DNA from 2 places in the Streptomyces sp. NPDC093544 genome. Region 1 is predicted to be linked to the other one. Evidence: predicted binding sites of a transcription regulator. Region 1 holds the regulator's gene; the other holds the start of a gene.
The links. Region 1 encodes HrcA, which represses chaperone genes, less so after heat shock. Its sites were predicted from a motif close to TTNGCACTCNGNNNNNCNGAGTGCNAA; they were not measured.

Region 1 (14,411 bases):
GAACGCGACGGTCGTCTCGGTCTCCCGGACCACGTCCGCCGGGATCTGCCCCGCGGCGATCTTGCAGAACAGGCAGTCGTCCTGCGGTTCTCCCACCATGCGTGTGCCTCCTCGCGCGGTCCGGTCAGTACGCGAGCATCGTATCGGCCTGGTTGATCGCCGACGCCCCACCTACCCGCAGCCCGAGCCACGACGCCACCGCACCCACCCCCGGGGCCGGAGCCACAACGCCGCCGCACCTGCCCCCCGGGCCCGGAGTCACAACAGCGCCGCACCCACCCCCGGGCCCGGAGCCACCACGTCGCCGCCCCCGCTCCCGCCCCCACCTGCGCCCGGAGTCACAACGACGGCAACCCGGGCGCAGCCTTCGCCGGGCTCTCCGCCAGCGCGGCCAGCGCGATCCGGATCGCCTCGTCCAGTTGCGTGTCCCGCCCGGCGGCGTAGTCCTGCGGGGCCTGGACGACCTCGACGTCCGGATCGACGCCGTGGTTCTCCACGCCCCACTCGTAACCCTCGAACCAGAAGGCGTACTTGGGCTGGGTGACGAGGGTGCCGTCGACGAGCCGGTAGCGGCTGTCGATGCCGATCACGCCGCCCCAGGTCCGGGTGCCGACCACCGGACCGATGCCGAGCGCCTTGATCGCCGCGTTCACGATGTCGCCGTCGGAGCCGGAGAACTCGTTGGCGACGGCGACGACGGGCCCGCGCGGCGCGTCCTCGGGATAGCTGTAGGGCCGCATGCCGCGCGGCAGGTCCCAGCCGACGATCCGCCGCGCGAGTTTCTCGACGACCAGCTGGGAGGTGTGGCCGCCGCGGTTCTCGCGGACGTCCACGACGAGTCCCTCGCGCGCCACCTCGACGCGCAGGTCGCGGTGGAGCTGCGCCCATCCGGAGCCGACCATGTCGGGCACGTGCAGATAGCCGAGCCGTCCGCCGGACCGCTCGTGGACGTAGGCTCGCCGGTCCGCGACCCACGCGTGGTACCGCAGCGGTTCCTCGTCCGCGAGGGGCACCACGACCGCGTGCCGGGGATCGCCGCCGCCGGACGGGGAGACGGTCAGCTCGACGGGCTTGCCCGCCGTGCCGACGAGCAGCGGTCCTGGCCCGGCCACCGGGTCCACCGGCCGCCCCGCGACCGCGAGGATCGCGTCCCCGGAGCGCACGGCGACCCCGGGCGCGGCGAGCGGCGCCTGCGCGTCGGGGTCGGAGGTCTCCGAGGGGAGGATCCGGTCGATACGCCAACTGCCGTCCTCGTGACGGGAGATGTCGGCCCCGAGCAGCCCCTGCGCCCGGTCGCCGCCACTCCATCCGCCGCCGCGCGGAGTGACGTACGCGTGCGAGGTGCCGAGCTCACCCTGCACCTCCCACAACAGGTCCACCAGATCATCGTGGGTGGCGAGCCGTTCGAGCACCGGCCGGTACCGCTCCAGGACCCCGTCCCAGTCGACCCCGCCGAGATCGGGCCGCCAGAAGTTGTCGCGCATGAGGCGGCCGGTCTCGTCGTACATCTGCCGCCACTCGGCGGTCGGGTCGACGGTCTGCCGCACCCTCGACAGATCGACGGTGATGTTCGTGTCGCTCTCGTCGTCGTTCGAGGCGCGCCGGTCGCTCGGTACGACCTTGAGCTTGCCGTCGGTCCACAGCAGGACGCGTTTGCCGTCGCCGCTGACGGCGAAGTGGTCGGCGTCGGCGGCGAGATGCTCGATGCGCTGCTGGACGAGGTCGTACCGCTCCAGCTCGGTCTTCGGGTCCGGGTCGTCGGGGGTGGCGCGGGAGGAGCCGAGCACTCCGCGGACCGGGTGCCGCAGCCACAGGAGTCCGTCCTTGGCCGCGCGCAGGCCGGAGTAGCGGGCGGCCTCGACGGGGAAAGGCACGATCCGGTCGGCGAGTCCGTCGAGGTCGATCCGGGTCGCGGGGGTGCCCTCGCTGTCGGGCGTCTCGTCCTTGTCGGGCGCTTCGAAGGGGCGGCCGTGGCGCTGCGGTCCGAAGGGGGACGGGGTGGTCGCGGCGAGCGTGATGAGGTGCGGCCGCGAGCCGCCCACAAAGGCGAGGTCGAAGACGTGCTCGTCGTAGACCGGGTCGAAGGACCGGGCCGACAGGAAGCCGAGATGCTTGCCGTCGAGGGTGAACGCGGGCGCGTAGTCGCGGAAGCGGAGCGGGGTCGCCTCGGTCACCGACAGGTCGGTGGTGTTGGCGAGCTTGAGCTGGCGCAGCGGGCGCGGGCCGGGGTGCGACCAGGCGAGCCAGGCGGAGTCGGGCGAGAAGGCGAGGCCGCTGACGTCGCCGTTCTCGCTGCGGTCGACCTCGCGCACCTCGCCCGTCTCTCGCTCGACGAGCAGGACGCGTCCGTCGTGCGCGGCGACGGCGACGCGGCTGCCGTCGGGTGCCACCGCGAGGGCGAGCACCCGTCCGAGCTGTCCGGCGGCGAGCCTGCGGGGTGTCGCTCCGGGGGCGACCCCGGTCGCGGGGGCGAACTCCAGGGCGTCGTCGCCTTCGGCGTCCGTCACCCACACCACGTGCTCCTCGCCCTCGGCCCGGAAGGTGCGGGGCAGCCGGGCGCGTACGCCGGGCTCGGCGGCGAGCGCGCGGGCCGGTCCTGAGCGGTGGGTGACCCAGTGGACGGAGCCGCGTACGGAGATCGCGCTGCCGCGTCCGGTGTGGTCGGGTGCGGCGGCCCCGAACCAGCGGGACGCGCTCACGGAATGCGGCTGAAGGTCGACGCGCTGTCCGCCGAGCCGCAGATCGAGCCGGCGCGGCTCGGCGCCGTCCAGGTCGTCGAGGAGCCACAGTTCACCGGCGGACGCGTACACGACGCGGGTGCCGTCGGTCGCCGCGTGCCGGGCGTAGAAGCCGTCGATCGGCGTGTGCCGCCGCAGGTCGGCCCCGTCCGCGAGAGACGAGTACAGCGCCCCGACACCTTCGTGATCGGACAGGAACGCGACGCGCTCCCCCACCCACAAGGGGTACTCGAGGTTCCCGTCAAGCTCTTCATGCAGCCGTACGAATTCCCCCACTCCCTCTTCGCCCGCGGCCGCCCGGTCGATCCACAGCTTGCCCGCCGTACCGCCCCGGTACCGCTTCCACCAGGCGGCCTCGCGCCCCATGGGAGCGGACAGCAGCAGCACGCCCGCCTCGCCGTGGGCGACATCGCCGACGGGCCCGTACGGAAGGGTGGTCGCCGGGCCGCCGTCGAGCGGGACGGACCGCGCCCAGCTGCGCCGCAGACTCGCCTGACCCTGCGTACTGAGTGCGAGCACCTGCCCGTCGGGGGTCCAGCCGCGCACCTGGGTCTTCGAACTCCCCCAGTACGTCAGCCGTTTGGACGGTCCGCCGTCCAGCGAGGCGGCATGCACCTCGGGGGCGCCGTCGCGGGTGGACGTCCAGGCGACGGTCGTGCCGTCCGGGGAGATACGCGGATGGTTCACCGGCACGTTGTCTGCGCTGACCCGCCAGGCGCGGCCGCCACCGTCCAGCGGGGCGACCCAGATGTCGTCCTCGGCGGTGAAGGCGACCAGATCGCCGTGCAGATGCGGAAACCGGAGATACGCGGAGGGTGCGGACTCTGTCACCCGATCACCTTAGGCAGCGATCACGCCCCTGGACAGGGGGTTCGATCACTTATCTCCCCGCCCGGCGCACGTCAGCCGCCTCCAGCGCTCGCGCGCTCCGGGCTCCCGCGCGGCGCAGGTCACTTGCCCTCGGGCCAGCAGGTGGGGTCTCCCTGGCACCAGATGGTCCTGGTGACGGTCACCGTGACAGTGGGGCCGGGCTGTTGGGGCTCGTTGTTGACGGGCGGGGTGTACCCGGGCGTGCTGGGGGCGTCGCAGTTGCCGAGACCGGTCACGTGGAACCACTGCTTGCCGTCGATTTCGGCGGTCAGATCACCGCGTACGCAGCGGCCGTTGACGGCCCGGGTGACCTTGCCCGTGACGGTGATGTCCTGCCCGTCCGAGGTCTCCCCCGTGCAGTCGACGTCCGCCACCGTGTCCTCGGTCGGCGAGGGCGTCGTCCCGGGCGTGTAGACCTTGTTGCCGCCGTCGAACGACGCCGTGCAGCTGAGCCAGGCGACATCCGCCTTCTGCCGCTCCAGCTCCTTCGTCACGGTCTGGTCGGTCGTGTAGGCGACGGAGGCTGAAGTCAGTCCGCCGGGGTCACACGCGACGACGCCGCCCACGGCGACGACCACGAGACCGGCCATCGCCACTGTCCGCCGCTGCCCGGCCCGTCGCCAAATCCGTCTCAAAGCCCCCATGGACGGCAGCGTGCCACCGTCCCGGGCGCCGCGGAAGACCTCATGCGGCCACTTGGGCACTCTCGCCCGTCACACTCGAACGCACGCACAAGGACCGCACGCACAGGCGCAAGAACTGCCGCCGGGACCACGGGAGTTGGACGGCTGGACCCTGTTTCCCGCCGTCATCAGCCGCGCAGCAGCCACTCCTGCAGCTCCACCAGGTTCCCTTCCGGGTCCTTGAGGTGGGCGGCGCGCATCCGGTCGGTCATGGGAGCCGGATCGTGCAGGAGGGTCGCGCCACGGGCCGTGATCTGCTCGCAGTACGCGTCCAGGTCGTCCACCCGCAGCACCACCAGTGAGCGGTGCCCCGTCACCAAGTCGCCCAGTTCACCGAGGATCTGGGCCATCATCGCGCGGTCCTGGAGGGCGATGCCCGCCGAGCCGGTGACAGGGCTGAACTTCTCGTACGGCCCCCCGGTCGCGCCCGACTGGGGCTTGAGGCCGAGGACCTCGGCGTAGAACCGGTAGCAGGCCGGGAAGTCGGAGACGAGCAGGCGTACTTGGGCGAGTTCCAAGGCGTCCTCCCAGTGGATTCAGGACCAGCGACCGGTACGGCCAAGGAGCAGCGCCGCCGCCGCGGTCCCGGCGGTCGAGGTGCGCAGCACGCTGCGCCCCAGGCGGTACGCCTGTGCGCCCGCCTCGGTGAAGAGCGCCAACTCCTCCGGAGAGACGCCTCCTTCGGGGCCGATCACGAGCACGATCTCGCCGCGCGCGGGGAGTTCGGCGGTGGCGAGGGGTTCGTCGCCACTCTCGTGCAGTACGGCGGCGAGATCGGCTTTGGCGAGAAGTGCGGCAACCTGCCTGGTCGTCATCGCGTCCGCGACCTCGGGAAAGCGGACGCGGCGGGACTGCTTGCCGGCCTCCCGTGCCGTGGCCCGCCACTTGGCGAGCCCCTTCAATCCCCGCTCGCCCTTCCACTGCGTGATGCAGCGGGAGGCCGCCCAGGGGACGATGGCGTCGACACCGGTCTCCGTCATGGTCTCGACGGCGAGTTCGCCGCGGTCGCCCTTGGGGAGGGCCTGGACGACGGTGATACGCGGCTCTTGCTCCGACTCCTCGGCGACAGAGTCCATGTGGACGATGAGCCGGTCCTTGCCCTCGGTGCCGGTCACCACGCATTCCGCCCAACTCCCGGCCCCGTCGGTGAGGATGACGTCCTCACCGGCCCGCAGGCGCTTCACGGAGACCGCGTGCCGCCCCTCGGGCCCGTCGAGCACGTAGCGTCCACCGTCACCCGCGCGGAAATGCTCGACCACGAACACCGGCGCCGTCATCAGACCGCGCCGCATTCCGAAGACCCCGACAACGCTGTCGTCGCTGCGGCGAGTTCGGCGGTCAGCACCTCCACCAGCTGCGCCGCGGGCAGTTCACGGGCCATGCGGTGCCCCTGGCCGGCCCACAACGCCATGCCCTGCGCGTCGCCCGCCTTGGCCGCCGCCTTGCGCAGCGGCGAGGTGAGGTGGTGGACCTCGGGGTACGCGGCGGGCGCGTACGGGCCGTGCTCGCGCAGGAAGCGGTTGACGAGTCCGCGCGCCGGGCGCCCGGAGAATGCTCGTGTCAACTCCGTACGTACGAAAAGGGGGTTGATCAGTGCCTGCTTGTGCACGGCGTGCGCGCCGGACTCGGGGGTGGCGAGGAACGCCGTGCCGAGCTGGGCCGCGCTCGCGCCCGCCGCGAGCACCGCGGCGATCTGGCTGCCGCGCATGATGCCGCCGGCCGCGATGATCGGGATCTGCACGGTCTCGCGGACCTGCGCGATCAGCGAGAGCAGTCCGATGCCGGTGCCGTCCGTCTCCGGGTTGTCGCGGTGGGTGCCCTGGTGGCCGCCCGCCTCGACACCCTGCACGACGACCGCGGTGGCGCCGGCCCGCTGCACGTTGAGCGCTTCCTCGGCCGTGGTCGCGGTGACCAGGGTGAGGGTGCCGGCCTGGGCGAGGGAGTCCAGGACGTCGCGGGTGGGGATGCCGAAGTGGAAGGAGACCACCGGCACCGGGTTGTCGTGGAGGACCGCGAGCTTGGCGTCGTAGCCGTCGTCGCGGCCGCTGTCCGGTTCGCCGAGCTCGGTCTCGTACCAGGCGGCCTCACCGGCGAGCTGGTGGGCGTACACCTCGACGGCTGCCTTGTCCGCGTACTCGGGCTGCGGCATGAAGAGGTTCACGCCGAAGGGACGGCTCGTGATCCCGCGCAGCTGCTTGATCTCCTGGTACATGCCGTCGGCGGTTTTGTACCCGGCGGCAAGGAACCCGAGCCCACCGGCCTCGGACACGGCGGCCGCGAGATGCGGGACGGATACTCCGCCCGCCATGGGGGCCTGCACGATCGGGTGAGGGAAGAGATCGGTCAGTGCGGAGGACATGACGGCATGTTGTCACGTCCTCCGAACAAGTCCGAATCGAGCCTTCCACGTGGCATAGGACACCCGCACCCTCCCGCCCCGGCCGGTCCGGCCCAGGGCGAGAAGGCCCAGTTCAGAGGCCCGATGCTGGGTCCTCAGCGACCGTTGAACGCGTCCTTGAGCCGCGAGAAGAGCCCCTGCTGCCCCGGCTGGAACTGCCCAATGGGCCGCTCCTCGCCGCGCAGCACGGCCAGCTCGCGCAGCAGGCGCTCCTGCTCGGCGTCGAGCTTCGAAGGCGTCATCACCTCGACGTGCACGATGAGGTCACCGCGCCCGCCGCCCCGCAGATGCGTGATACCGCGCCCGTGCAGCGGGACCGACTGCCCGGACTGCGTGCCCGGACGGATGTCGATCTCCTCCATGCCGTCGAGCGTCTCCAGCGGCACCTTGGTGCCGAGGGAGGCCGCGGTCATCGGGATGGTGACCGTGCAGTGCAGGTCGTCGCCGCGCCGCTGGAAGGTGGTGTGCGGGAGTTCGTGGATCTCGACGTACAGGTCGCCGGCGGGGCCGCCGCCAGGGCCGACCTCGCCCTCGCCCGCGAGCTGGATCCGGGTGCCGTTGTCGACACCGGCCGGGATCTTGACGGTCAGCGTCCGACGCGACCGCACACGCCCGTCGCCCGCGCACTCCGGGCACGGGGTCGGGACGACGGTCCCGAAGCCCTGGCACTGCGGGCAGGGCCGCGAGGTCATGACCTGGCCGAGGAAGGACCGCGTGACCTGCGACACCTCACCGCGACCGCGGCACATGTCACAGGTCTGCGCCGAGGTCCCCGGCGCCGCGCCCTCACCGTTGCAGGTGGCGCAGACGACGGCCGTGTCGACCTGGATGTCCTTCGTGGTGCCGAAGGCCGCCTCGTCCAGCTCGATCTCGAGCCGGATCATGGCGTCCTGGCCACGCCGCGTACGTGACCGGGGGCCACGCTGCGACGCCGTACCGAAGAAGGCGTCCATGATGTCCGAGAAGTTCCCGAAGCCACCGGCGCCGAAGCCACCGGGGCCGCCCGCGCCGCCCGCCTGGGACAGCGGGTCGCCGCCGAGGTCGTAGACCTGCTTCTTCTGCGGGTCCGACAACACCTCGTAGGCGGCGTTGATCTCCTTGAAGCGCTCCTGCGTCTTCGGATCGGGATTGACGTCCGGGTGCAGCTCGCGCGCGAGCCTCCTGAACGCCTTCTTGATCTCGTCCTGGGACGCGTCGCGGCGCACGCCGAGTACGGCGTAGTAGTCCGTGGCCACTTAGGACTCCGCCAGGATCTGTCCGACGTACCGTGCCACCGCTCGTACCGCTCCCATCGTGCCGGGGTAATCCATGCGGGTCGGTCCGACCACGCCGAGTTTCGCTACTGCCTCGTCGCCCGAACCGTAGCCGACTGAGACGACGGACGTGGAGTTGAGTCCCTCATACGCGTTCTCATGACCGATCCGTACGGTCATGCCCGAATCCCCGGCCTCACCAAGCAACTTGAGAAGCACGACCTGCTCCTCCAGCGCTTCGAGTACGGGCCGGATGGTGAGAGGGAAGTCATGTCCGAAGCGGGTGAGATTGGCGGTGCCGCCGATCATCAGCCGCTCCTCGGTCTGCTCGACGAGTGCCTCCAGCAGGGTGGAGAGCACTGTCGCGACCGTACCGCGGTCCTCCGCCTCGAAGGCGTCGGGCAGGTCCTGCACCAGTTGCGGAACGTCCGAAAACCGACGCCCCGCGACCCGGCTGTTGAGCCGCGCGCGCAGATCCGCCAGAGACGTCTCCCCGAACGGCGCCGGGCAGTCGATCAAGCGCTGCTCGACCCGGCCGGTGTCCGTGATCAGGACGAGCATGACGCGGGCCGGAGCCAGCGACAGCAGCTCCACGTGCCGCACGGTCGAACGCGTGAGGGACGGGTACTGCACGACGGCGACCTGCCGCGTGAGCTGCGCGAGCAGCCGCACCGTACGTCCCACCACATCGTCGAGATCGACGGCGCCGTCGAGGAAGTTCTGGATGGCCCGCCGCTCGGGCGCGGTCATCGGCTTGACGCCCGCGAGCTTGTCGACGAAGAGCCGGTAGCCCTTGTCGGTGGGGATGCGCCCGGCGCTGGTGTGCGGCTGGGCGATGTACCCCTCGTCCTCCAGGGCGGCCATGTCGTTGCGGACCGTGGCCGGGGAGACCCCGAGCTGGTGCCGCTCGGTGAGGGCCTTGGAACCGACCGGCTCCTCCGTCCCCACGTAGTCCTGGACGATGGCGCGCAGCACTGCGAGCCTGCGTTCACTGAGCATCGCGCGCACCTCCAGATGTCGTCGCCGTGGTCTTCCCGGACGCTTCCCGGACTCTCCCCCTGGCACTCAGCTCGTGCGAGTGCCAGCGTTTCCCCGGCCAGTGTACGGCGGGGAGGTACGCCCCCGGCAAGGGCGGGCCCCGCGCGGTCGTGCCGACAGCGTCCTCGCCGTTAGCGTCTGCCCATGAGCGTGACTTGGGAAGAGGCGGGGTGGGAGAGGGTGGGGCCGCGGGTAGGACGGCGGCGGCTTCCTGGCTGGGACTGCACGGTCGGTCTTGTGGTCGGCGAGGGGGCCGCCCTGCTGATCGACGCGGGGTCGAGCCTGCGGGAGGGCGCGCAGTTGCGTTCCGAGGCGCGGGGGTTGCTCGGCGACAAGTCCCGGGTGACGCATCTCGCGCTCACCCACGCACACTTCGACCATGTTTTCGGCGCGGCCGCCTTCGCGGACGTGGAGGTGTTCGGGGCGGTCGGCCTGGACACGGTCCTCGCGCACGGCCATGAGGAACTGCGCGCGGACGCCGTACGCAACGGCCTGGACCCGCGGGAGGCAGCCGAGGCCGCCGATCTGCTGGTCCGCCCCCGTCACCACGTGCTCGGCGAGCGAACCCTCGACCTGGGCGGCGGCACACAGGCCCTGCTCGCGAACATCGGCCCCGGCCACACCGCCCACGACCTGGTGGTCCTGGTCCCAGGATCGCCGTCGGGGCCCGCGGTCGTCCTCTGCGGCGACCTGGTGGAGGAGTCGGGCGAACCCCAGGCGGGCCCCGACGCCGTCCCCTCCCGTTGGCCGGCGGCGCTGGACCGGCTGCTCGCCCTGGGCGGGGAGGACGCGGTGTACGTGCCCGGTCACGGAGCGGTGGTCGACGCGGGGTTCGTCCGGGCCCAACGGGACACGCTGGCGGCCCGCTTCGGCGTGTCGTAGGAGGCCGTACGCCATGACGGCCCCGCTTCTCCTATCGTCATCCGAATGCGCCAGTACTCTCCGGACCTGACCCCGCCGTGGAAGAAGCCCAAGCCCGTGCCCGAGGTCCCGGCGGACCCCGGTCTGGTGGTCGAGGAGCCCGGCACCGGCTTCTGCGGCGCGGTGATCCGCTGCGAGGCGGGCACCGTGACGCTGGAGGACCGCTTCGGCAAGCACCGGGTGTTCCCGCTGGAGCCGCGCGGCTTCCTCCTGGAGGGCAAGGTGGTGACGCTGGTCCGCCCTGCGGCAGGGGCGCCCGTACGTCCCTCCCGCACCGCCTCCGGATCGGTCGCGGTGCCCGGTGCGCGGGCACGGGTGGCGCGGGCCGGGCGGATCTACGTGGAGGGCCGGCACGACGCCGAGCTCGTCGAACGCGTCTGGGGCGACGACCTGCGCATCGAGGGCGTGGTCGTCGAGTACCTGGAGGGCATCGACGACCTTCCCGCGATCGTCGCCGACTTCGCCCCGGGCCCGGACGCCCGCCTCGGCGTCCTCGTCGACCACCTGGTCCCCGGCACCAAGGAATCCCGCATCGCCGACTCGGTCACCAGCGACCACGCCCTGGTCGTCGGCCACCCGTACATCGACATCTGGGAGGCCGTGAAGCCGTCCTCCGTGGGCATCAAGTCCTGGCCCCGCGTCCCCCACGGCCAGGACTGGAAAACAGGCGTCTGCCGCGCCCTGGGCTGGCCCGAGAACACGGGCGCGGCCTGGCAGCACATCCTGTCCCACGTACGCTCCTACAAGGACCTGGAGCCGGAACTCCTGGGCAGGGTGGAGGAGTTGATCGACTTCGTGACGGCACAAGAGGCTTCGTAGCCCGTCCGGTGCAGGAGGTCTTTCAGCCCGTCCGGCGTTTGAGGACGAGCGCGTTCAGCGCGATACGGGGGCCTGGGGGCGGAGCCCCCAGATACGGGACGGGCAGGGGCGGAGGGGGCGAACCCCCCCACCTCAGTCCACCAGATCCCGCACCACCGCATCCGCCAGCAACCGCCCCCGCAGCGTAAGAACGGCCCGCCCGTCGTCATACGGCCCGTTCTCCAGCAGCCCCTCGGACAACGCCCGCCGCGAGGCGGACAGCCCCTCCGGCCGGAGCAGCGACAACGGACACCCCTCCCGCAACCGCAGCTCAAGAAGAATCCGCTCCACCCGCCGATCCTCCCCGGAGAGCAGCTCACGCCCCGCCCCGGGCGACCTCCCCGCCGCCAGAGCCCCGGCATACGCCCCCGGATGCTTCACGTTCCACCACCGCACCCCGCCCACGTGACTGTGGGCACCAGGCCCGGCACCCCACCAGTCGGCGCCACGCCAGTACAGCTCGTTGTGGAGACAGCGCCCGGCCTCGGAGGTGGCCCAGTTGGACACCTCGTACCAGTCGAAGCCCGCCCCCGCGAGCACCTCGTCGGCGATCAGATACCGGTCCGCGTGGACATCGTCGTCCGTCATGGGCACCTCCCCACGCCGGATCCGCCGCGCGAGCTGCGTGCCCTCCTCGACGATGAGCGCGTACGCGGAGATGTGATCGGGCCCGGCCCCGAGGGCCGCTTCCAGCGAGGCGCGCCAGTCGTCATCGGACTCCCCCGGCGTGCCGTAGATCAGGTCGAGGTTCACATGGTCGAAGCCCGCCGCGCGGGCCTCGGCGACACAGGCCTCGGGCCGCCCGGGGGTGTGCGTGCGGTCGAGCACCTTCAGCACGTGCTGCCGGGCGCTCTGCATACCGAAGGAGATCCGGTTGAAGCCGCCGGCCCGCAGGGTCGCCAGGTACGCCGGGTCCACGGACTCCGGGTTCGCCTCGGTCGTGATCTCCGCGTCGTCCGCGAGCCCGAACTCGTCACGGATCGAGGCGAGCATCCGTACGAGATCGTCGGCGGGCAGGAGAGTCGGCGTACCGCCGCCGACGAACACCGTACGGACGGGACGCGGGTCGTCGCCGAGCACCTTGCGGGCGAGGCGGACCTCGTCGATCAGCGTCTCCGCGTAGCTGTCACGGGAGGCCAGCACGCCTCCGGTGCCCCGCAGCTCGGTCGCCGTGTAGGTGTTGAAGTCGCAGTAGCCGCAGCGCGTCGCGCAGTACGGCACGTGGAGATAGAACCCGAGGGGGCGGTCGGCGGCCCCGGCCAGGGCGTGCGCGGGCAGCGCCCCGTCGTCGGGGACGGGCTCACCGTCGGGGAGTGCGGAAGGCATACCTTCCATTGTCCCGTACGCCCGCGGGAACTCCTTACGGCCCGCTGTTCCGCCTATTCCGCCTATTCCGCCTGGAGGACCAGCAGCGCCATGTCGTCCTCCGGCGCCTTGGCGCCGAACTCGTGGACCAGCCTGCGGATCCGTTCCGCGACGAGTTCGGCGCTCAGGCCGGTGCAGCTGGTCAGGGCCGCGGCGAGGCCGTCGTCGTCGTCGAACTGGCGGGGCCCGCTGCGGCGCTCGGTCACGCCGTCCGTGACGCACAGCAGGGTGTCGCCGGCGTACAGCTCGAAGGTCTCGGAGACGTAGGTCGCGTCCTCGAAGACGCCGAGGAGGGTCTGCGGACAGGCCACCTCGCGTACGTCGCCGTCGGGGCCGAGGAGCAGCGGCAGCGGATGCCCGGCGGAGGCGACGGTGCAGTGCACTCCGCCGTCGAAGGGCACCAATTCGCCGTACAGCATGGACAGGAAGCGCGTCTGCGGTCCTGGGTCGGTGCCGAGCCCGGGCCCGCCCGCCGCCACGAGCGAGCGGGCCGCCGCGTCCGCCGCCTCCGTCGCGTCGTCGAGCAGGAGCCTGTTGAGGCGGTCGAGGACGTCGGCGACCTCGTACCCCTCGCGGGCCAGCAGCCGCAGCCAGGGCCGGGCCAGTCCGATCACGACGGCGGCCTCGGGCCCCTTGCCCTGCACGTCGCCCACGACGAAGCACCAGCGCCCGTCACCGGCCGGGAACAGGTCGTAGAAGTCTCCGCTGGGCCCGCCCTTGTCGAGCGGCTCGTAGACGAGGGCGCTGCGCACCCCGGGGATCTCGGCGACGGCGCCGGGCAGCAGGCCGCGCTGGAGGACTCTGCTGATGGTGGCCTGACGCGCGTACTGGCGGGCCGCGCCGATGGCGAGGGCGATCCGCCGGCTGAGGTCCTCGACGAGTCCCGTGATCTCGTCGGGGAAACCGGCCGGCCCGGCCCGCCCGATGACGAGCGTCCCCAGCGGCCGCCCACCCGCGACCAGCCGATACGCGAGTGCCGCTCCACTCACGCCGGGCCCACCCACCACACTCCCGAGGCCGACCTCACTCCCACCCGCCTCACTCGCCTCATGCCCCCCACCTGAAGCCAGCGCCTCCCCAGGCCATGGCACAGGCACGGCCCGGGAGCGCACCGAATCAGGCAACCGGGGCGGGTCCTTCTCCAGGGCGCGGCGCAGGTCCTCGATGCGGTTCTCGCTGCCGTGCCAGACGCGGGCCAGACGGGGCCCCAGGGCGAGGCCGAGACCGCCGGCCCGGTCGGTGGCCTCGTCCTCCAGCCACACCGCGCACCAGTCGGCGAGGCGCGGCACGATCAGCTGTCCGGCGAGCGCGGCGACGAGGTCCTCGTCGAGCTGCCCGGCGAGGAGTTCGGAGGCCTCGGCGAGGAAGGAGAGGGCGCCGCGGTCGAGCCAGTCGTGGTCCTGCCGGGTGCTGCGCCTCAGCTCGGGGGCGAGTATCTCGGCCACCCGGACCCCGCGTTCCAGGGCCTGTTCACCGGCGTACACCTCTGCCCTCTCGCCGGCTTCCACGATCCTGTCGACGCCCGAGATCACCTCGCCGCCCACGCCCAGGCCGCTTCCACCCACGGGCAGCCGCGCCCAGACGGTCTTGACTCCGGTGCGGTACGTGATCCCCCAGGCGTCGGAGAGCGCCGAGACGAGCCGCAGGCCACGCCCGTACTCCGGTATGCCGTAAGGCCGTTCGACGTTGTCGTCGCGTATCGGGCGCGAGGCGTGGTGGTCGGACACCTCGATGACCAGCGGGCCCGGCGAGCCCTCGTCCGTGCTCTCGATGCCGCATGCCAGCTCAACGTCGGTGCCCGCGTGCACAACGGCGTTGGTGACGAGTTCGCTGACGACCACGACGGCGTCGTCGACGAGCCGGTCGTCGATCATCTCGGCGCCGTTCGGGGCGAGTTCGACCCACTCGGCGAGTGCGGCGCGCACGAAGTCGCGGGCAGCTCCGGGCGCGAGCGGGGTGCCGGGCAGTGAGGTGCGGACAACCGTTTCGTGACCGGCGCGGTGGTGCGCGGGCGCATCGGGCGCACGCGCCTTGGACTCCCGTTGCGTCGGAATGGCCCCCACGGTGCGGCTCCCTGAGCAGTTCGGACAATTGGCCTCAGCCGATGCGGACACAGTGACAGACTGACTGTGCCCATAAGCGCCGAGTTACCGAAGTGGGCCGCCATGGCTGAGAACAGTGGTATGCGTGTGCTCGAAGACGGTCGGATCGACGGTGAGATCGACGGTCGGATTCGGGCATCGGATCTGCGCCCGCTGCTCGCCGCGATGACCGCCGCACGCGATGG
Region 2 (14,411 bases), on a different contig from region 1:
ATCTTCCGGATCGAGTCCCCGCGCGTCATCGCCGGCGTCACCCGCATCGTCCGCGACGTCGGCATCGCTGAGGAGCTGGCGCAGGACGCCCTGGTCGCGGCGCTGGAGCAGTGGCCGCGGGACGGGGTACCGGACAACCCGGGCGCCTGGCTCACGGCCACGGCCAAGCACCGTGCGATCGATCTCGTACGCCGCCGGGAGCGGTATGCCTCCAAGCTGGCGGAGATCGGGCGTGACCTGGACACGACCACTCCTTTCGAGGAACCCGCCGACCCGGACGACATCGACGACGACCTGTTGCGGCTCGTCTTCACCACCTGCCACCCGGTCCTCTCCGCCGAGGCCCGCATCGCGCTCACCCTTCGGCTGCTCGGGGGCCTGACCACCCCCGAGATCGCCCGTGCCTTCCTCGCCCCCGAGGCGACGATCGCCCAGCGCATCGTGCGCGCCAAACGGAAACTGGCGACGAAGGGCGTCGCCTTCGAGGTGCCGTACGGCCCGGAGCGGGAGGCGCGCCTCGGGTCCGTCCTCGAGGTCATCTACCTGATCTTCAACGAGGGGTACGCGGCCACCGCGGGCGAGGACTGGCTGCGCCCCGCCCTGTGCGAGGACGCCCTGCGACTGGCCCGCGTGCTGGCCGAGTTGATGCCCAAAGAACCCGAAGTGCACGGCCTCGTGGCCCTATTGGAGCTCCAGGCGTCACGCGCGACCGCCCGCGCCGGTCCGTCGGGCGAGCCGGTCCTGCTCAAGGACCAGAACCGCCGCCGCTGGAACCGCATGTTGATCCGCCGAGGCTTCGCCGCCCTGGGCCGCGCGAACGCCGTCACCACCACGGGCCCCGGCCCGTACGCCCTCCAGGCCGCCATCGCCGCGAGTCACGCGCAGGCGTACGCGTACGAGGACACCGACTGGCGACAGATCGCCGCCCTGTACGGCCTCCTGGCCGCCCGATCCCCGTCTCCCGTGGTCGAGTTGAACCGCGCGGTCGCCGTCTCGATGGTGGACGGCCCGGCGCCCGCCCTGGAGATCATCGACACCCTCACCGCCGAACCCGCCCTCCGCGACTACCACTTGCTGCCCAGCGTCCGCGGTGATCTGCTCGCCCGGCTCGGGCGTACGGCTGAGGCGCGGGCGGAGTTCGAACGGGCGATCGCGCTGACGCGCAACGAGCAGGAGAGGGAGCTGCTGCGGGCGCGGATCCGTGAGCTGGACCCGCCGCAGTCCTGAGACGCCGAGGTCAGACCGTCAGCGGGTGCCCCACCAGCATCGTCGGCGCCCCCGCGACCCGGGTCAGGAACACCGTCGCCGAATGCGGACCCTGTGCCTTCGGCAGAACCTTGCGCCGCAATTCCTCCGGCTCGACGGCCGACCCCCGCTTCTTCACCGTCAGCACGCCCACCCCCCGCTCCCTCAGCAGCGCCTTCAACTTCTTCACGCCGAAGGGGAGTTGATCGGTGATCTCGTAACCGGCGGCGTACGGGGTCGCACGCGCCTTGTCCGCCGTGATGTACGCGATCGTCTCGTCGATCAGCCCGCCGTCCAGCTCCTCGGCCACCTCCGCGACCAGATGGGCACGGATGACGGCGCCGTCGGGCTCGTACAGATAGGGCCCGACGGTTCGCACCGCCGGGTCCGGCAGCCCGCGTCCCCGCACCTCGCGCGGCCCCGGCAGCAGTGTGGCCCGCACCAGCCCCGGCTCGGTGCCGAACCACAGCACCGCTTCCTTCACATCGCCGCCGTCCGAGATCCACTCGGCTTCCGCCTCTGCGGGAATCGCCTCGTGCGGGATACCGGGAGCGATCTTCAGGGCGGCGAGGGGAGCGTCCGAGGCGGCGCCGACGGCCCACGACAGGGGCGGTGAGTAAGCCTCCGGGTCGAAGATCCGGCCGCGGCCTCCCCGGCGCCCGGGGTCCACGAAGACGGCCTCGTACGCGGACACGTCCACCTCGGTGACGTCCGCCTCGCGCACCTCGATCAGGTCCGCGAGGCCGAGCGCGTCGGCGTTCGCGCGCGCCGCCGCCACGGTCAGCGGGTCCCGGTCGACGGCGAGGACCCGGATCCCGGCGCGGGCGAGCGCGATCGCGTCACCGCCGATGCCGGAGCAGAGGTCGGCGACCGAGCGGACGCCGAGGGTGCGCAGCCGCTGCGCGCGATGCGTCGCGACGGTCGTACGGGTCGACTGCTCCACCCCGTTGGGGGTGAAGAACATCCGCTCCGCGTCCCCGGCCCCGAACTTCGCCGCTGCCCGCTGTCGCAGCCGCGCCTGCCCGAGGGCCGCCGAGACCAGTTCGGCGGGGTGCTCGCGGCGCAGTCGGGTGGCGACGGCCAGTTCCCGCGCCGGATCGGTGCCGCGCACCTCGTCGAGCAGGGCGCGGCCCTCGGGGGTGAGGAGGTCGGCGAAGGAGGCGAGGGGGGACGGCGGATCCAGGTCGTTCACCGGGCCATTGTGGGCCAGTCGGTGGACGGTGTGCGTCCGGCCGCGGTGTCGTGGCCTCGTACGGGCTCTGCCCTGCGAGGATCCGGCGCCATGCGATCAGTAAGACAAAATTACAAAAACGGTATGAAATTGACGGCTGCCCGCGTCGGCATCGCCGCGCTCGCCCTCGTGACCGGCTGCGCCGGCGGCGCCGACTCCAGGTCCGTGAAACCGGCGCCAGGCCGTCAGGCGCCGCCCGCCCTCGACGCCGCCGCCAAGCTCCGCCTCGCGAAGGCCGCACAAGCCGCCGCGGTCAAGCGCTGGGGCCTGGCCAGGACGCCGCTCGCCGCGCCGGCGCCCCCGGCGAAGAAGCCGGTCATCGAGTTCCGCGACGGCTTCGAGGTCGAGGACGGGGAGGATCTGCCGCCGGTCTTCACGACCATCCCCACCAAGGACAAGGTCATCTTCCTCACCATCGACGACGGCGCCGAGAAGGACCCGGCGTTCCTGCGGATGATGAGCGACCTGAAGATCCCGTACACCGCCTTCCTCAGCGACTACCTGGTCAAGGAGGACTACGGGTACTTCCGCAAGATGCGCGACCGTGGCGTCGTACTCAACAACCACACCCTCCACCACCCCTACCTGCCCGGACTCTCCTACGAGCAGCAGAAGCGCGAGATCTGCGGCATGCAGGACGTGATGAAGAAGCAGTTCGGCAAGCGCCCGACGCTCTTCCGCCCGCCGTTCGGCAACTACAACGAGGACACCCTGCGCGCCGCCAAGTCCTGCGGTATCAAGGCCGCCCCGCTGTGGAACGAGGAGATCTTCGTCGACCACTGGGAGTACCGCGAGTGGGACCGCGATCTGCATCCCGGCGACATCGTCCTCACCCACTTCCGCGGCAAGGAGGACTGGAAAGGCACGATGCCCGACATGGTCCGCCGCTTCATGAAGATGGTGACCGACAAGGGGTACGCGGTGGCCCGCATCGAGGACTACTTGTGAGACCGCGGCCCTGCGGGATCGTCGCCGGACTGCTCGCCTGCGTGCTGCTGTCCGGCTGCGCCCAGTCCGTCGACCCGATCGAACGGCTGGGAAAGAAGGCGGCGCACGAGGTGAGCAAGGCGCGCTCGCACGGGCCGACCCTGGCGACGTACCGCCGCTGGGGGCTGTCCGTGCCGCTCGCCCCCGCACCGAAACCGTCCGCCCGGGCCGCGCCCGCCGCGGGCCCGGGCCTCGCGCCGGTCGTGGACCGCGTGCCCACCCGCGACAAGGTGGTCTTCCTGACGTACGACGACGGTGCCGAGCGCGATCCGCGGTTCGTCGACATGGTCCGTGAACTGCGGCTGCCGGTCAGCATGTTCCTCACGGACAGTGTGGTCGGGCCGGGGTACGGGCACTTCGCGCGGTTGCGGGCGGTCGGTGCGACCGTGCAGAACCACACCCTCGACCACCCCTCCCTGCGAGGCCTGCCGTACGTCGGCCAGCGCGCCGAGATCTGCGGCCAGCAGGACAAGCTCAAGCAGCGCTTCGGCATCCGCCCCCGCTTCCTGCGGCCCCCGTACGGGACGTACGACACCACCACGCTGCGTGCCGCCGCGGACTGCGGGATCGCGGCCGTCGTACGAGGGCGGGACGCCGGCGACGACGCGCCGCTGCAGACCGGCGACATCCTGTCCGGCTTCGACGAACCGAACCTCACGGAGGCGACGGTCCGACTGCTGCGCCGGGTCCAGGCGGAGGGGTTCACGGCGGCGCGGCTGGAGGACTACCTCTGACGTATTCAGGGGTATCCGCGGGCATCCAGGGGCTGTGATTTTCACGGGTCGCCAGGCGCCGCGTTGGCACTCCGCTTGACCGAGTGCTAATCGCAGTCATAGTCTCGGGTCTGGCACTCCCCCCTGGAGAGTGCCAATGACGACAGGTAGATCCGGCTCCCGCGACGACGGGTCCACCTGGTCGCCACCTCAGACAGTTAACCCCGTGAGATCTCCGAAGGGGGAGGTCGGATCGTGACGACCACCAGCTCCAAGGTTGCCATCAAGCCGCTCGAGGACCGCATTGTGGTCCAGCCGCTCGAAGCCGAGCAGACCACGGCCTCTGGCCTGGTCATCCCGGACACCGCGAAGGAGAAGCCCCAAGAGGGCGTCGTCCTTGCGGTGGGCCCGGGCCGTTTCGAGGACGGTAACCGTCTTCCGCTCGATGTCGCTGTCGGCGACATCGTGCTGTACAGCAAGTACGGCGGCACCGAGGTGAAGTACAACGGCGAGGAGTATCTCGTCCTCTCGGCTCGCGACGTGCTCGCGATCATCGAGAAGTAATTCACCCCGGTTCCCAACCGGTTTTGTAGTGAACTGCGCCCCTGGCCCCCCGCGACCGCAAGTAGTCGGGCGTCGGGGGCGCCGTTCGTTCTCCCCAGATTTTCCAGAGTTTCGAGAGGGCTGAATCGCTCCCATGGCGAAGATCCTGAAGTTCGACGAGGACGCCCGTCGCGCCCTCGAGCGCGGCGTCAACAAGCTTGCCGACACGGTCAAGGTGACGATCGGCCCCAAGGGCCGCAACGTCGTCATCGACAAGAAGTTCGGCGCTCCCACCATCACCAACGACGGCGTCACCATCGCCCGCGAGGTCGAGCTCGACGACCCGTACGAGAACCTCGGTGCCCAGCTGGTGAAGGAGGTGGCGACCAAGACCAACGACATCGCGGGTGACGGTACGACCACCGCCACCGTGCTCGCCCAGGCGCTCGTACGCGAGGGCCTCAAGAACGTCGCCGCCGGCGCGTCCCCCGCCCTCCTCAAGAAGGGCATCGACGCCGCGGTCAAGGCCGTGTCCGAGGAGCTCCTCGCGACCGCCCGTCCGATCGAGGACAAGGCCGACATCGCGGCCGTCGCCGGTCTGTCCGCTCAGGACAGCCAGGTCGGCGAGCTCATCGCCGAGGCGATGGACAAGGTCGGCAAGGACGGTGTCATCACCGTCGAGGAGTCCAACACCTTCGGTCTGGAGCTGGAGTTCACCGAGGGGATGGCCTTCGACAAGGGCTACCTGTCGCCGTACTTCGTGACGGACCAGGAGCGTATGGAGGCCGTCCTGGAGGACCCGTACATCCTCATCCACCAGGGCAAGATCTCCTCCATCCAGGACCTGCTGCCGCTGCTTGAGAAGGTCATCCAGGCAAACGCCTCGAAGCCGCTGCTGATCATCGCCGAGGACGTCGAGGGCGAGGCCCTGTCGACCCTGGTCGTGAACAAGATCCGCGGCACCTTCAACGCCGTCGCGGTGAAGGCCCCCGGCTTCGGCGACCGCCGCAAGGCGATGCTGGGCGACCTCGCCACCCTCACCGGCGGCCAGGTCGTCGCCGAAGAGGTCGGCCTCAAGATCGATCAGATCGGTCTGGACGTGCTGGGCACCGCCCGCCGTGTCACGATCACCAAGGACGACACCGTGGTCGTCGACGGCGGCGGCGACTCCTCCGAGGTCGTGGGCCGCGTCAACCAGATCAAGGCCGAGATCGAGAACACCGACTCCGACTGGGACCGCGAGAAGCTGCAGGAGCGCCTCGCGAAGCTGGCCGGCGGCGTGTGCGTGATCAAGGTCGGCGCCGCCACCGAGGTGGAGCTCAAGGAGAAGAAGCACCGTCTGGAGGACGCCATCTCCGCGACCCGCGCCGCGGTCGAAGAGGGCATCGTCTCCGGTGGTGGCTCCGCGCTCGTCCACGCCGTCAAGATCCTCGAGGGCAACCTCGGCAAGACCGGCGACGAGGCCACGGGTGTCGCGGTCGTCCGCAAGGCCGCTGTCGAGCCGCTGCGCTGGATCGCCGAGAACGCCGGCCTGGAGGGTTACGTCATCACCTCCAAGGTCGCCGAGCTCGACAAGGGCCAGGGCTTCAACGCCGCCACCGGCGAGTACGGCGACCTGGTCAAGGCCGGCGTCATCGACCCGGTCAAGGTCACCCGCTCCGCCCTGGAGAACGCCGCCTCCATCGCCTCCCTGCTCCTCACGACCGAGACCCTGGTCGTCGAGAAGCCGGCCGAGGAAGAGGCCGACGCGGGCCACGGCCACGGCCACTCGCACTGAGGCACCAGCTTCCGAAGAAGCCCTCGTTCCCGCAGGGAACGGGGGCTTCTCCCGTGCGCTACGGGCTCCGGTCCTGCCGCTCCCACTGGTCTTGTCGGCCCTACTGGGGCCCGTACTTCCGCCCGGTCCTCGACGTGACCCCGCCCAGCAACGCCCGCGGCGTCACCTTCACCACACCCATCAGCGCCTTGTAGCGCGGGTCGGGAATCGACAGGCTCTTGCCGCGGGCCAGGTCCGTGAGCGCGGCGGCGACCAGCTTGTCGGCGTCCAGCCACATCCAGTTGGGGATGTTGTCCGTGCCCATGCCGGCGCGCTGGTGGAACTCCGTGCGCACGAATCCGGGGCACAGCGCCATCAGCCGTACACCGCTGCCGGCCAGATCCCTCGCCGCGCCCTGCGTGAACTGCACGACCCACGCCTTGGATGCCCCGTACGTCCCCCGGGGCACGAACGCCGCCACCGACGCGACATTGACGACCCCGCCCCGGCCGCGCTCCCGCATGGCCTCGGTCGCCGCCGAGGTCAGCCGCAGCACCGCCTCGCAGTGCACCTTGAGCATCGTCAGCTCATCCGCCATCGATACGTCGAGATAGCGGCCCTTGTTGCCGAAGCCGGCGTTGTTGACCAGCAGGTCGACTGGGTGCTTGCGGTCGCTCAGCCGCTTTACGACCGCCTCGATGCCGTCGTCGGTCGCCAGGTCAGCTGTCAGCACCTCCGCCTCGATGCCGTGCCGGTCGTGCAGCTCGGTCGCCTGCTCGCCCAGCCGCTTGGTGTCACGCGCCACCAGCACGAGGTTGTGCCCGTCAGCCGCCAGACGCCGCGCGAAGGCGGCGCCGATACCCGCGGTCGATCCAGTAATCAGAGCCGTTGTCATGGCGCAAGGTTAATGACCTCAACTGTGGTCCGACGCCCCGCGCCCCAACGCCCGCGCGCGCCGCGCGACTTCCGCGCAGGGTGCGCGACCACCTGCGCATCCGCTGCCCGGACAGGTCCTCAGGCGCCGGGACACGGGGTGCGCGACCGCCTGCGCATCCGCTGCCCGGACAGGTCCTCAGACGCCGAGCGACGCCACGTACTTCTCGGCGATCGCGCGCGACTCCGGGTGCAGCGACTCGCCCGCGTCCAGCAGTCGCGGCAGCAGTTCCCGCGTGGTCGTGACCGCACGGAACTGGAGGGCGACCGTGACGTCGTGGTCCGGCCTGTACACGATCTCGATCGGGTCGCCGGAGCGGATCTCGCCGGGCTCGACGACACGCAGATACGCGCCGGGTGCCCCCTTCTGGGTGAACCGCTTCACCCACCCCTTCTCACCGAGGTGTTCCTGGAAGGTCCGGCAGGGGATGCGCCCGCAGGTGACCTCAAGGACCACCTCGGGCCCGATCCGCCAGCGCTCCCCGATCCGGGCCCCGGACACGTCGACTCCCTGCGTCGTGAGGTTCTCACCGAAGGAGCCGGAGCGCAGCGTCCGGCCCAGCTCGCGTTCCCAGTCGTCGAGATCCTCGCGCGCGACCGCGTACACGGCCTGGTGATCCCCGCCGTGGAACCGCTTGTGGCACACCGCGTCCCCGACGAGGCCGCTCCCACCGGTCCCCTTGGGCCCGGGCGCCGCGACCCGCACAGGACCCGGCACCGGCTGTTTGTCGATGCCGGTCACGCCCTCGGCCTGGTCCGTGTACTCGACGGCCTGCGCCCGGCCGAGATTCAGCGACAGAAGCTTCATGACGACCACGGTAGGCGATAGGGAGTCAAAGGATCGACGTAATATTCGCTTCTACACCCAAGGAACCCTTATGCTCAAAATGTGATCGAGGCCCGTCATCTCCGTGTCCTGCGCGCCGTCGCCGCCACCGGTTCCTTCTCGGCGGCGGGACGCGAACTCGGCTGCACCCAGCCCGCCGTCAGCCAGCAGATGAAGGCGCTCGAAGCGTCCGTCGGCACACCGCTGCTGATCCGTACGGGCCGCGAGATGCGTCTGACGCAGGCGGGCGACGCACTGGTCCGGCACGCGGCCGGCATCATCGCGGGGCTGACGGCCGCCGAGGAGGAGGTCGCCGCCATCGCGGGCCTGCGCGCGGGCCGAGTCCGGCTCGTCTCCTTCCCCAGCGGCAGTTCCACGCTCGTACCCACGGCCCTCGCCGCCCTACGTGCCGCGCACCCGGGCACCCGGGTCTCCCTGGAGGAGGCCGAGCCGCCGCGCTCCGTCGAGATGCTCCGCGAAGGTGACTGCGACATCGCACTGGCGTTCCGGTACGAGGGGGTGACGGGCGTCGATGAGGTCGAGATGTGGGACGACCTGGTCGTACGTCCCCTGCTCCTCGACCGCCTTGTCGGGCTCGTCCCCGAGGGCCACCGACTTGCCGGGGCCGGGTCGGTCGCCATCGGCGAACTCGCCGAGGATCCGTGGATCGCGGGCTGCCCGCGCTGCCGCCGACAACTGGTCGAGGTCTGCCGCGGCGCGGGCTTCGAGCCCCGAATCGACTTCGCCACCGACGACTACCCGGCCGTGGTCGGCCTGGTGGGCGCCGGTCTCGGGGTCGCGGTTCTTCCGGAGCTCGCCATCGAGTCCGTACGGCCCAAGGGGGCGCGCATGGTGACGGTGGAGCCCCCGTTGCGGCGGGAGATCGTCGCGCTCACGCTGCCGGATCTCGCCCAGGTGCCCGCGGTGGCGGCGACGCTGGACCGACTGGCGTGGGCCGCGCGGCGGTAGCCCCTGCGCAGGTAGGACGCGGGCCGGTCAGGGCGCGGGCCGCTACGGGCGCTGGATCGGAAAAGTAGGGGCACGGCGTGCGCGTGCCCGGCAAGCAGAAACGTTCCTTCAGTTGTTCGAAGGTGGACTGCTTCCGGTGGCCGATGCCGAGACCAGCCGGTTGCGTGCCCGTCCCATGAGCTCTTCGCGCTCGTCCTCGGTCAACCCGCCCCATACGCCGTACGGTTCGCGCACCGCCAGCGCGTGTGCCGCGCACTCCGCGCGCACCGGGCATCGCATGCAGACCTCTTTGGCCGAGTTCTCGCGTGCGCTCCGTGCCGCACCGCGCTCGCCCTCCGGGTGGAAGAAGAGCGAGCTGTCGACCCCGCGGCAAGCCGCGAGGAGCTGCCAGTCCCAGAGGTCCGCGTTCGGACCGGGAAGGCGGGAGAAATCTGCCATTGCGTGTCCCCTTGTTGCCGTTCTGGGCTGCTATGTGCCCACCGACCGTACATCTACGATCTAAGGAGATGAAAATATGACTCATTGCGAATCTACCCACAGACACCAGTAAAAGCGAAGAAATCGGGCTAAATGGGGCATGGGTTGTGATGAAAGGTTGTGGGTCCGCCGCGCATGTCTGCACCGTGTCCGCACCCTCACGTACAGTGCCGAAGACGACTGGCTGCCCCGTAACTCTTTCGAGTGACCATCGTTGAGATTGCCGAGGCGGTCGAAGGAACAAGCGCTCGGGCAGACGGCAGTTTCCGTCGGCGAGTGTCGACCGCATCGGTGACGATTCGTACCAGCCTGGAGGCTCAAGGTGACGCGCATCAGCTGCGGAGGACGGCCATGACATCCGTCCTCGTCTGCGACGACTCCCCACTTGCCCGAGAGGCGCTACGTCGTGCGGTGGCGACCGTGCCCGGCGTCGAGCGTGTGACGACGGCGGCCAACGGTGAGGAAGTACTCCGCCGCTGGGGTGCCGACCGTTCGGACCTGATTTTGATGGACGTACGCATGCCCGGTCTGGGCGGCGTCGAGACTGTTCGGCGGCTGTTGTCCGCCGACCCCGGTGCGCGCATCATCATGCTCACCGTTGCCGAGGACCTGGACGGCGTGGCGCTCGCCGTCGCCGCCGGCGCCCGAGGCTATCTGCACAAGGACGCCTCGCGTGCCGAACTGCGCGCGACCGTGACCCAGGCGCTCGCCGACCCCACCTGGCGGCTCGCCCCGCGCAGACTGCGGTCGGCCGAGATGGGCGCCGCTCCCACGCTCACCGCGCGGGAGATCCAGGTCCTGGAGGGTATGAGCCACGGCCGCTCCAACGCGGAGATCGGCCGTGAGCTGTTCCTCTCCGAGGACACGGTGAAGACGCATGCCAGGCGACTCTTCAAGAAGCTCGGTGCCTCGGACCGTGCGCACGCCGTGGCGCTCGGTTTCCGGTGGGGCCTGGTTCGCTAAGTGAGCCGCCGTGGGGGTACAACGGCAGTAGTCCCTGCCCGTCTTGTGGCGGGCGGGGTCGGGCCCTCGGAGAGAGTCGCTCCGATGCCTGAGCCCCGTTTCCCGGCGGATGCCGCATCCTTGAGGTGTGGAGTTCCTCGGGGACGATTCGGTCGAGCGGAAGGGGAGGGCGCAGGAGATGAGTTCCGGCGCACCTGCTCATAACGCTTCGGTGCACAACTACGGACGCGGTGCCACGGATCGGACGACGCCGAGGCACCATGGACCGATGCGCGACGACGAGACGACGGGGATCGGTGGGCTCGTCCATCGCGCGGTCGACGGTGACGAGCAGGCCACGCACGATCTGCTCGCCCATGTTCACCCCCTCGCGCTGCGCTACTGCCGCACTCGGCTGTCCCGGCTTCCCGGTGACGCGCGGCACTTCGTGGAGGACCTGGCGCAGGAGGTCTGCGTCGCGGTGCTTCTCGCGCTGCCGCGCTACAAGGACACCGGGCGCCCCTTCGAGGCGTTCGTCTTCGCCATCGCCGGGCACAAGGTCGCCGACCTGCAGCGCGCGGCGATGCGACACCCCGGTTCCACCGCTGTTCCCTCGGACGAGATGCCCGAGCGGCCCGACGACTCCCTCGGCCCCGAAGAGCGCGCCCTGCTCAGCAGCGACGCCGAATGGGCCAAGAAACTCCTGGCCAACCTCCCCGACAACCAACGCGAGCTACTCCTGCTGAGGATCGCGGTGGGCCTCACGGCCGAGGAGACCGGACAGATGTTGGGAATGTCACCCGGGGCGGTGCGGGTGGCTCAGCACCGGGCGTTGAGCCGGCTGCGGGCGTTGGCGGAGCAGTAGTCGAGCGTTGTTCGGGGGCGGGTTTCCGGTTCCTTTCGGTCGCGATGGCGGTGCCGGGCTTGTCCAGCTGGGATGGCGGGTTTTCCCCCGCCGCGATGGTGGGGGAGCTGCACTGTGGTTTCCGGCGGTGCCGGGCTTGGCTCGGCCGGGACGGCGGTGCCGTGTGCGGCCCGGCCGGGACGGCGGGTTTTCCCGCCGCGACGGTGGGGAGCTGGACGGCGGTTTCCGGCGGTGCCGGGCTTGGCTCGGCCGGGGCGGCTGTTGTTGTCCACCGCGACAGCGGGGAGCCGGACGTCGAAAACCGGCCCGCGCTGAAGTGACCGGCTCGCGCCGAAAGGTACCGGCCCGCGCCGAGCGGGCCGGGTTCACGGAGCTGGGCTCGAGCCCAGGACAGGGCTTCCGGTGCCGGGATGAACGGCGACGCCTCGAGACCCGTACGAAAGTACGAAGCCCCGGGCTTACCCAGGCCATGGAATGAGAGACCCTTGCTTCCCGTTAGCATGGACATCCGCACCGATCAAGGCCATTTGGGGAAGGTGTCATGACTGCCAACGTCGACGGAGTGCCCGCCAAATTCGCGACACTCGGGCTGACCTACGACGACGTGCTGTTGCTGCCGGGCGCTTCGGAAGTGCTGCCCAACGCGGTCGACACCTCGTCCCGCATCTCCCGCAACGTACGTGTGAACATCCCGCTGCTCTCGGCGGCGATGGACAAAGTGACCGAGTCGCGCATGGCGATCGCCATGGCACGGCAGGGCGGCGTGGGCGTGCTGCACCGGAACCTCTCCATCGAGGACCAGGTCAACCAGGTCGACCTCGTGAAGCGCTCCGAGTCCGGCATGGTCACCGACCCGATCACGGTGCACCCGGACGCGACGCTGGGCGAGGCCGACGCGCTGTGCGCCAAGTTCCGCATCAGCGGTGTCCCCGTCACCGACGGCAACGGCAAGCTGCTCGGCATCGTCACCAACCGCGACATGGCCTTCGAGACCGACCGCTCGCGCCAGGTGCGCGAGGTCATGACCCCGATGCCCCTGGTCACCGGCAAGGTCGGCATCTCGGGCAACGACGCGATGCAGCTGCTGCGCCGCCACAAGATCGAGAAGCTTCCGCTGGTCGACGACGCGGGCATCCTCAAGGGCCTCATCACGGTCAAGGACTTCGTGAAGGCCGAGAAGTACCCGAACGCCGCCAAGGACGCCGAGGGCCGCCTGCTGGTGGGTGCCGCCGTCGGCGCCAGCCCCGAGGCCCTGGAGCGGGCTCAGGCGCTGGCCGAGGCCGGTGTGGACTTCCTGATCGTCGACACCTCGCACGGACACAACAGCAACGCCCTCAACTGGATGGCGAAGATCAAGTCGAGCGTCGGCGTCGACGTGATCGGCGGCAACGTAGCCACCCGTGACGGCGCCCAGGCCCTGATCGACGCCGGTGTCGACGGCGTCAAGGTGGGCGTGGGCCCCGGCTCGATCTGTACCACCCGCGTGGTCGCCGGCATCGGCGTCCCCCAGGTCACCGCCATCTACGAAGCGGCCCTCGCGGCGCGCGCCGCAGGTGTCCCGGTGATCGGCGACGGAGGCCTCCAGTACTCCGGCGACATCGGCAAGGCCCTCGCGGCCGGCGCCGACACGGTGATGCTCGGCAGCCTCCTCGCGGGCTGTGAGGAGTCACCCGGCGAGCTGCTCTTCATCAACGGCAAGCAGTTCAAGTCGTACCGCGGTATGGGCTCCCTCGGCGCCATGCAGTCCAGGGGCCAGGGCCGGTCGTACTCCAAGGACCGCTACTTCCAGGCCGACGTGGCCTCCGACGACAAGCTCGTCCCCGAGGGCATCGAGGGCCAGGTGCCCTACCGCGGCCCGCTGGGCAACGTACTTCACCAGCTCGTCGGCGGTCTGCGCCAGACCATGGGCTACGTGGGCGCCGCCTCCATCGACGAGATGGAGTCCAAGGGCCGCTTCGTCCGCATCACCTCGGCGGGCCTCAAGGAGAGCCACCCGCACGACATCCAGATGACGGTCGAGGCGCCGAACTACAGCCGTAGTCAGTAGTCGTCAGCAGCAGCCGTAACCAGTAGCCGTACGGCTTGAGGGCGGTCCCGGGGGTTCCCGGGGCCGCCCTTGTCGTGGGCGTCGGCGATACTGGGAGACGCAGAACCAAAGAGGGAAAGGCCACACACGTGACTGAGATCGAGATCGGGCGCGGCAAGCGCGGCCGCCGGGCGTACGCCTTCGACGACATCGCCGTCGTCCCGAGCCGCCGTACCCGGGACCCGAAGGAGGTCTCGATCGCCTGGCAGATCGACGCCTACCGCTTCGAGCTGCCCTTCCTGGCCGCCCCGATGGACTCGGTCGTCTCCCCGGCCACCGCGATCCGTATCGGAGAGCTCGGCGGACTGGGCGTGCTCAACCTCGAAGGGCTGTGGACGCGGTACGAGGACCCGCAGCCGTTGCTCGACGAGATCGCGGAGCTGGACTCGGACACCGCGACCCGCCGCCTCCAGGAGATCTACGCGGCTCCCATCAAGGAGGAGCTGATCGGGCAGCGCATCAAGGAGGTGCGCGACTCCGGCGTCGTCACCGCCGCGGCCCTGTCACCGCAGCGCACGGCGCAGTTCTCCAAGGCCGTCGTGGACGCGGGTGTGGACATCTTCGTCATCCGCGGTACGACGGTGTCGGCGGAGCACGTCTCCGGTGCCGCCGAGCCGCTGAACCTCAAGCAGTTCATCTACGAGCTCGACGTCCCGGTGATCGTCGGCGGCTGCGCCACGTACACCGCGGCCCTGCACCTGATGCGTACGGGCGCGGCCGGTGTCCTCGTCGGCTTCGGCGGCGGCGCCGCGCACACCACGCGCAACGTGCTGGGCATCCAGGTCCCGATGGCGACCGCGGTCGCCGATGTCGCGGCCGCCCGCCGTGACTACATGGA

Region 2: the regulator HrcA is predicted to act here: its motif matches at 4,261-4,287, upstream of groES (co-chaperone GroES).

What each region holds. Positions count from the first base shown of each region.
Region 1 covers NZ_JBFBEA010000025.1:111,249-125,659, reverse strand. The annotation lists gene AB0N66_RS32610 (histidine triad nucleotide-binding protein) at 1-99, opposite strand, end outside; gene AB0N66_RS32605 (S41 family peptidase) at 339-3,569, opposite strand; gene AB0N66_RS32600 (hypothetical protein) at 3,689-4,198, opposite strand; gene AB0N66_RS32595 (VOC family protein) at 4,420-4,809, opposite strand; gene AB0N66_RS32590 (16S rRNA (uracil(1498)-N(3))-methyltransferase) at 4,828-5,568, opposite strand; gene AB0N66_RS32585 (nitronate monooxygenase) at 5,568-6,650, opposite strand; gene dnaJ (molecular chaperone DnaJ) at 6,785-7,924, opposite strand; gene hrcA (heat-inducible transcriptional repressor HrcA) at 7,925-8,941, opposite strand; gene AB0N66_RS32570 (MBL fold metallo-hydrolase) at 9,125-9,862, shown strand; gene AB0N66_RS32565 (DUF3097 domain-containing protein) at 9,908-10,720, shown strand; gene hemW (radical SAM family heme chaperone HemW) at 10,853-12,085, opposite strand; gene AB0N66_RS32555 (ATP-binding SpoIIE family protein phosphatase) at 12,148-14,187, opposite strand; gene AB0N66_RS32550 (HAMP domain-containing protein) at 14,290-14,411, shown strand, end outside.
Region 2 covers NZ_JBFBEA010000013.1:29,837-44,247, forward strand. The annotation lists gene AB0N66_RS20825 (RNA polymerase sigma factor) at 1-1,227, shown strand, start outside; gene AB0N66_RS20830 (class I SAM-dependent methyltransferase) at 1,238-2,455, opposite strand; gene AB0N66_RS20835 (polysaccharide deacetylase family protein) at 2,561-3,424, shown strand; gene AB0N66_RS20840 (polysaccharide deacetylase family protein) at 3,421-4,197, shown strand; gene groES (co-chaperone GroES) at 4,432-4,740, shown strand; gene groL (chaperonin GroEL) at 4,874-6,496, shown strand; gene AB0N66_RS20855 (SDR family oxidoreductase) at 6,597-7,370, opposite strand; gene AB0N66_RS20860 (MOSC domain-containing protein) at 7,548-8,216, opposite strand; gene AB0N66_RS20865 (LysR family transcriptional regulator) at 8,298-9,203, shown strand; gene AB0N66_RS20870 (WhiB family transcriptional regulator) at 9,312-9,641, opposite strand; gene AB0N66_RS20875 (response regulator transcription factor) at 10,032-10,643, shown strand; gene AB0N66_RS20880 (sigma-70 family RNA polymerase sigma factor) at 10,912-11,487, shown strand; gene guaB (IMP dehydrogenase) at 12,029-13,534, shown strand; gene AB0N66_RS20890 (GuaB3 family IMP dehydrogenase-related protein) at 13,663-14,411, shown strand, end outside.